2 regions of the Erwinia sp. INIA01 genome follow, and region 2 is predicted to be linked to the other one. Evidence: predicted binding sites of a transcription regulator. Region 2 holds the regulator's gene; the other holds the start of a gene.
The links. The regulator PurR, encoded in region 2, represses purine synthesis genes. The targets are predictions, from matches to a motif close to CANGCAAACGTTTGCNTG.
Positions count from the first base shown of each region.

Region 1: a site for PurR is predicted at 1,473-1,490, ahead of serA (phosphoglycerate dehydrogenase). Genes of this name have one in related genera too.

Region 1 is NZ_JAPDNC010000002.1:642,598-645,935, forward strand. Features, by position in the region: gene OMR58_RS04800 (LysR family transcriptional regulator ArgP) at 1-429, opposite strand, end outside; gene rpiA (ribose-5-phosphate isomerase RpiA) at 631-1,290, shown strand; gene serA (phosphoglycerate dehydrogenase) at 1,636-2,874, shown strand; gene OMR58_RS04815 (5-formyltetrahydrofolate cyclo-ligase) at 2,959-3,338, opposite strand, start outside.
Region 2 is NZ_JAPDNC010000020.1:35,791-39,128, forward strand. Features, by position in the region: gene punC (purine nucleoside transporter PunC) at 1-72, opposite strand, end outside; gene punR (DNA-binding transcriptional activator PunR) at 184-1,098, shown strand; gene purR (HTH-type transcriptional repressor PurR) at 1,122-2,147, opposite strand; gene cydH (cytochrome bd-I oxidase subunit CydH) at 2,443-2,532, shown strand; gene OMR58_RS24315 (C40 family peptidase) at 2,598-3,338, opposite strand, start outside.

The DNA of each region.
Region 1 (3,338 bases), on a different contig from region 2:
CGCGCCAACTACTTCGCCACGGCGCAGACGTTCCTGGGTTCGCGTTTCATCTTCAACCTGAATATTCAGGCGGACCGGAGAGTCGGTCAGCACGGTTTTCAGCGCCGGCAGCAGCCAGGTTGCCAGACTGTCGGCGTTTACCGCCAGTGACAGCAATAGTGGCGTTGTACCACCGCTGTCATCACCCAGCCACTCTTCTTCCAGCAGCTCAACCTGGTGCAACAGCGCCAGCAGCTTTTGCCCCTGTTCGGTTGGGCGAGGCGGAACAGTACGCACCAGCAGCGGCTGGCCAAACATATTTTCCAGCTGCTTGATGCGCTGCGAAACAGCTGACTGGGTAATACAGAGCTTTTGTGCGGCGCGTTCAAAGCCGCGTTCACGAATCACTGCATCCAGCGCCTGAAGCGTTCGATAATCGGGACGTTTCATTAATCGTTATACTCTTCTCAGGTGTGGTCTAAGCACTATGCCACAGTTTTTATCTTTTGCGCGGGCAAACGTCACTTTGTGAATCAACCACTTTGTGGGCCAGCTTCCATTCCTGCTCATCTGTCACTCTCATGGGCGATTATTTTTGCAGTCATTGCTTTATACTACGCGCACACAGTGACTCACAGGTTTAAACATATCATGACGCAGGATGAACTGAAAAAAGCCGTTGGCTGGGCAGCGCTCGACTACGTGACTCCCGGCACCATTGTTGGCGTAGGGACCGGCTCTACCGCCGCGCATTTTATTGATGCACTGGGATCGATTAAACACCAGATTGAGGGCGCGGTTTCCAGCTCTGAAGCTTCTACCGCGAAGCTGAAAGGCTTAGGCATTCACGTTTTCAATCTTAACGAAGTTGACTCGCTGGCGGTGTATGTTGATGGCGCCGACGAGATTAACGGCCAGATGCAGATGATCAAAGGCGGCGGCGCCGCGCTGACCCGCGAAAAAATCGTTGCGGCAGTGGCTGAACGCTTTATCTGTATTGCCGATGCCACCAAGCAGGTTGACGTGCTGGGTAAATTCCCGCTGCCGGTCGAAGTGATCCCGATGGCGCGGTCCTACGTTGCCCGTGAGCTGGTGAAGCTGGGCGGCCTGCCGGAATACCGTCAGGATGTGGTCACCGACAACGGTAATATCATTCTGGATGTCTACAACCTCAAGATCCTTGACCCGATTGCGCTGGAAGTCGCTATTAACGCGCTGCCGGGTGTGGTGACCGTCGGTCTGTTTGCTGCTCGCGGTGCGGACGTGGCGCTCATCGGCACTGCAAATGGCGTGAAGACTATTACCAAATGATCTGTCAGGCACCCGCGCGGTGCCTGTTATTTTGATCTAAAAAACATCTTTTCTTTTACGGTCAAAATTTAGTGACTTATGTCACAGTAGATGACTCAGCCGCGCGATCCTCCTGAAGCTATGCAACGCATCATGATTTTCTATCGGTTTGTTCTGGCAGAAGGCACCGCCGTGCTGTAGGGCAGGCAATCGTTTGTATTGCTGCCAGCGTAAATTTTGTTATTTTGACAGAAGGCAATCTTATATCCCCGTCACTTTTCATCTCGCTTCGCGATGCCGCGGTGGCAAAATGAACGGTAAAAGGGATTCAGCCACATCTGAAGTCTGCTAAATAAAGGTCGGGAAATGGCAAAAGTATCACTGGAGAAAGACAAGATTAAGTTCTTGCTGGTGGAAGGCGTACATCAGAGTGCGGTCGATAATCTGCGCGCTGCGGGTTACACCAACATTGAATTTCACAAAGGTGCACTGGATAGCGAGGCTCTGAAAGAGTCCATTCGCGATGCACACTTTATCGGGTTGCGTTCCCGTACTCATCTTACCGAAGAGATCTTCGCCGCCGCTGAAAAGCTGGTTGCCGTAGGCTGCTTCTGTATCGGGACCAACCAGGTTGACCTGAATGCCGCTGCATCTCGCGGTATCCCGGTGTTTAATGCACCTTTCTCCAATACCCGATCCGTAGCTGAACTGGTTATCGGCGAGCTGCTGCTGATGCTGCGCGGCGTGCCGGCGGCCAACGCCAAAGCGCACCGTGGCGTGTGGCATAAACTGGCGGTAGGTTCGTTTGAAGCGCGCGGTAAAAAGCTGGGCATCATCGGCTATGGCCACATTGGTATGCAGCTGGGCGTGCTGGCCGAGAGTCTGGGCATGCACGTGTTCTTCTACGACATCGAAAGCAAGCTGCCGCTGGGCAATGCAACGCAGGTTCAGCATCTTTCAGATCTGCTGAACATGAGCGATGTGGTGAGCCTGCACGTTCCTGAAACTCAGTCTACGCAGAACATGATGGGTGCGGAAGAGCTGGCGCTGATGAAGCCGGGTTCTCTGCTGATCAACGCCTCGCGCGGTACCGTGGTGGATATCCCTGCGCTGTGCAAAGTGCTGGCCGATAAGCATCTGGCGGGCGCGGCAATCGACGTCTTCCCGGAAGAGCCTGCGACCAACAGCGATCCGTTTAACTCACCGCTGTGCGAGTTCGACAACGTGATTCTGACCCCACACATTGGTGGTTCGACTCAGGAAGCGCAGGAAAACATCGGTATCGAAGTGGCCGGTAAGCTGGCGAAATACTCTGACAACGGTTCAACGCTGTCCGCGGTTAACTTCCCGGAAGTGTCGCTGCCAATGCACGGTGCCAGCGTTAGCCGTCTGCTGCATATCCACGAAAACCGTCCTGGCGTGTTGACGGCGATCAACCTGATCTTTGCCGATCAGGGAATCAACATCTCAGCCCAGTATCTGCAAACTACACCGCAGATGGGTTATGTGGTGATTGACGTTGATGCATCGCAGGAAGTGGCGGATAAAGCGCTGCAGCTGATGAAGGCGATTCCGGGTACTATCCGCGCGCGTCTGCTGTACTAATCTCGCTGGCGGGCCGAAGGTTCGCGGCACGGATTGACGCAGTAAACGACATAAAAGGCGACTTTCGGGTCGCCTTTTTTTATCTCACCACTGCCAGATTTTTGACGGCGTAATCAGTGCGGGCAGCGGGATATCCCACGCGGCCGTCGGGATTTTTTCCACCTGCTGGCAGTCGTGGGCCAGCCCCACCGGTAAAAAGCCATGCTGCTGCCAGTTTTGCAGAGTACGGTCATAAAACCCACCGCCCATACCCAGGCGCTGGCCCTGCGCATCAAACGCCACCAGCGGCACCAGGAGCACGTCCAGCTCGCTCAGCGGCTGCAGATGACGAATATCCAGCGGCGGCTCCGGAATGCGCAGGCGGTTTTTTTTCAGTTCGGTGTTTTCGTCATAGCGGATGAACAGCAGGTTTCCGGGAGAGAAGGGATGCAGCACAGGCAGATAAACCCGCTGCTTTCTCTGCC
Region 2 (3,338 bases):
GTACATATCGGTAGCAAGGAAACCCAGCATGCTCAGCATGGCCAGATAAACGATAAAGAATTTTGAAGGCATATTTTACTCGTACAGGGCAGTTTTTTATCGCAGGGAGTGTAAAGGGATGCACTTACGCTTGTGAAACGCTAATATTCGTCAGTTCCGTTGAAAAAATTTGCAGGCAAAGCGATGTGGTCAGAACATTCTCTGGAAGTGATTGAAGCCGTTGCCAGAACCGGCAGTTTTACCGCCGCAGCGGCTGAGCTTCACCGCGTGCCTTCTGCGGTGAGCTATACCGTACGCCAGCTGGAGCAGTGGCTGGCCGTCAGCCTGTTTGAGCGCCGCCATCGCGATGTGGTACTGACAGAAGCGGGACGGGTGTTCAGCGAAGAAGGGCGTTTTGTTATCAAAAAAATGCTTGCCACACGACGCCGCTGTCAGCAGGTGGCTAACGGCTGGCGCGGTCAGATTAATATCGCCGTTGACCGCATCGTCAGGCCGCAGCGTACCCGTCAGCTTATCGTCGATTTCTACCGTCACTTCCCCGATATGGAACTGCATATCTTCCCCGAAGTGTTTAACGGCGTATGGGATGCGCTGGCGGATGGCCGCGTTGATGCGGCTATCGGGGCTACGCAGGCGGTGCCGGTGGGCGGGCGCTTCGCCTTTCGCGATATGGGCAGCCTTAACTGGCGCTGTGTCGTGCAGGCGGATCATCCCTTATTGCAACAGACGGGACCGCTTAGCGACGATCTGCTGCGGGAATGGCCATCTCTGACGCTGGAGGACACCTCGCGCGCGTTGCCGAAGCGTAACACCTGGACGCTGGATAATCAGCGGCGGCTGGTGGTCCCGGACTGGGACAGCGCGTTAGACTGCCTGCGCGCCGGACTGTGCGTCGGCATGATCCCGGGGCACTTTGCCCAGGGTTGGATTGCTGAAGGGGGAATTGCGGAACTGACGCTGGCAAACCCGTTCCCGATCAGCCCATGCTGCTTGAGTTGGTCGGAACAGAGTGCATCACCGGCGCTGCGCTGGCTGCTGGATTATGTTGGCGACAGCGATACGCTGAATGCTGAATGGCTGAGTGAACCGTCCGCCTGAGCGAACGGTAAACGAGCAAGGGATTAGCGGCGATAGTCGCGGAACGGACCATCGGCCACGGAGCGGCGTTCAATCAGTGACGGATGAACTTCAATGGTCTGCGGTTCTTCACGCTTGCTGGTGATGCGATCGAGCAGCATATCGAACGCGGTTTCTCCCAGCCGCTCTTTCGGCTGGTGCACCGTGGTCAGCGCCGGTGTGAAATAGCGTGCGTTGCGCACGTTATCATAGCCGATCACTGAAATATCCTGTGGAACGCGCAGGCCCATCTCGTCCGCGGCGCAAATTGCACCCATCGCCATGACGTCGCCGCCGCAGAAGATGGCGGTCGGGCGCTGTTTCTGCCCCAGAATCTGCTGCATGGCCCGATAGCCGGATTCAGGTTCAAAGTCGCCCTGAACCAGCCACTCTTCACGCAGTGTAATCCCGGCTTCGTTCAGCGCCTTGAGGAACCCCGCATGGCGACCGCCGCCGGTGTTACGCTCCAGCTGTCCCGGGATGGCACCGATATCACGATGCCCACGCTCAATCAGATAACGCCCGGCCAGATAGCCGCCTTCAAAGGCGTTATCCAGCACGGTATCGGTGAAATCTCCGCGCGATTCACCCCAGTCCATGACCACCATCGGGATATTGCGGTGGTCTTCCAGCATCGAGATTAATGAATCCGGGTACTCAGAGCACATCACCAGCAGCCCGTCGACGCGCTTCTGCGCCATCATCGACAGATAAGCCTGCTGTTTGTTCAGGTCGTTATGTGCATTCCCAAGGATCAGGGTATAGCCTTTGGCAAAGCAGCGGTTTTCCACGGCTTCAATAATTTCGGCAAAATAGGGCGCTTCGCTGGAGGTGGCGAGCAGGCCGATGGTTTTGGTGTGGTTGACCTTCAGACTGCGTGCCACGGCGCTGGGGGAATAGTGCAATTCCTTAATTGCTGCCCACACCGCTTCACGGGTCTCTTCGGCTACAAAGCGCGTTTTATTAATTACGTGGGAAACCGTGGTTGTAGACACCCCGGCTCGCTTTGCCACATCCTTAATTGTTGCCATTAAACTTATGCTCCTGGTGTTATCGTAACTATTTGATAACAGGTTGGTTAAACGTTTGCCTGGGTGCAGCCTTTTCCCACCAGACCAAAGTGGTTTGGATGCTGTCGCAACGGGTCGGAAAGGGGAAAAAATCGTCCGTAGAGTGACTGCAGAGCTGGCAAAAACCGTTATCCGCTACTGTTGCGCAACGGAAAAGAGGAATTCTAACAAGGCTGCGCAGAGAAAACGAGATTTTTACGGGGAACTGTGGGAAAATCTTTGTGCATACATTTTGCAGGGTTATTAAGGAGAGACGATGAGTACCGATCTGAAATTCTCACTGCTGACCACGGTGGGTGCGCTACTGATGATTATTGCATTTAGCTTTACGGCTATTCTGCACTAAAAAAATCGGGAGGAGCATGGCTCCTCCCGATTAGCAATTCAGCAATCGCTTACCGCGTTGCGCAATCAGCGAATTGTTTTTGGCGTCATCATTCGACGGGCACCAATATAGTGCTCCTGCCAGTAATCATCGCCCAGCGCGCTTACCTGAATGTCTTTGCCGGTTCTCGGTGACTGAATGAATTTTCCACCACCAAGATATACGCCAACGTGATCGGCGGTACCGCGTCCGTTGATGCGGAAGAACACCAGGTCGCCTTTCTCCAGTTTATCGCGTTTGATCGGCGCAGCATCGCGCAGGTGATACATCTCATTTGCCGTACGCGGGATCTTAAACTTCACCAGGTCCTTATAGGCATACCACACCAGTCCGCTACAGTCGAAACCGGTTGACGGTGATGCGCCTCCCCACTGGTAGGGTTTACCCAACTGGCCCATCAGTTTGTTCATCGCCGTTTCACGCGCTTTCTGATAGCGCGCGCGGTGCGCTTTGCTCAACTTCAGCGGTGATTCAGGGGATTCAGCCTCATCGCGCTCGATAGCACGCAGCGGGCCTTTCTTGCCTTTTTTGGTCTGTAAAGAGGCGAGACGCTCGCGGCCGTAGCGTTTTTTCTCCATCTTACCGATGTGGGTGGTTTTTACTTCGCGTGAGGCCGTCGCTTCCTGGCTCTTTTTCAGCTTTGCCTTCTGGGTAGCAGAAACTTTGGTTTTCTTAAGCGCAGGCTCTTTGGTTTTTTTAATGAGGGGTTCTTTGACTTTTTTCGTGGCAGCCGCTTTAACCGGCCGACGCTTGCGGCGTTCATCCTC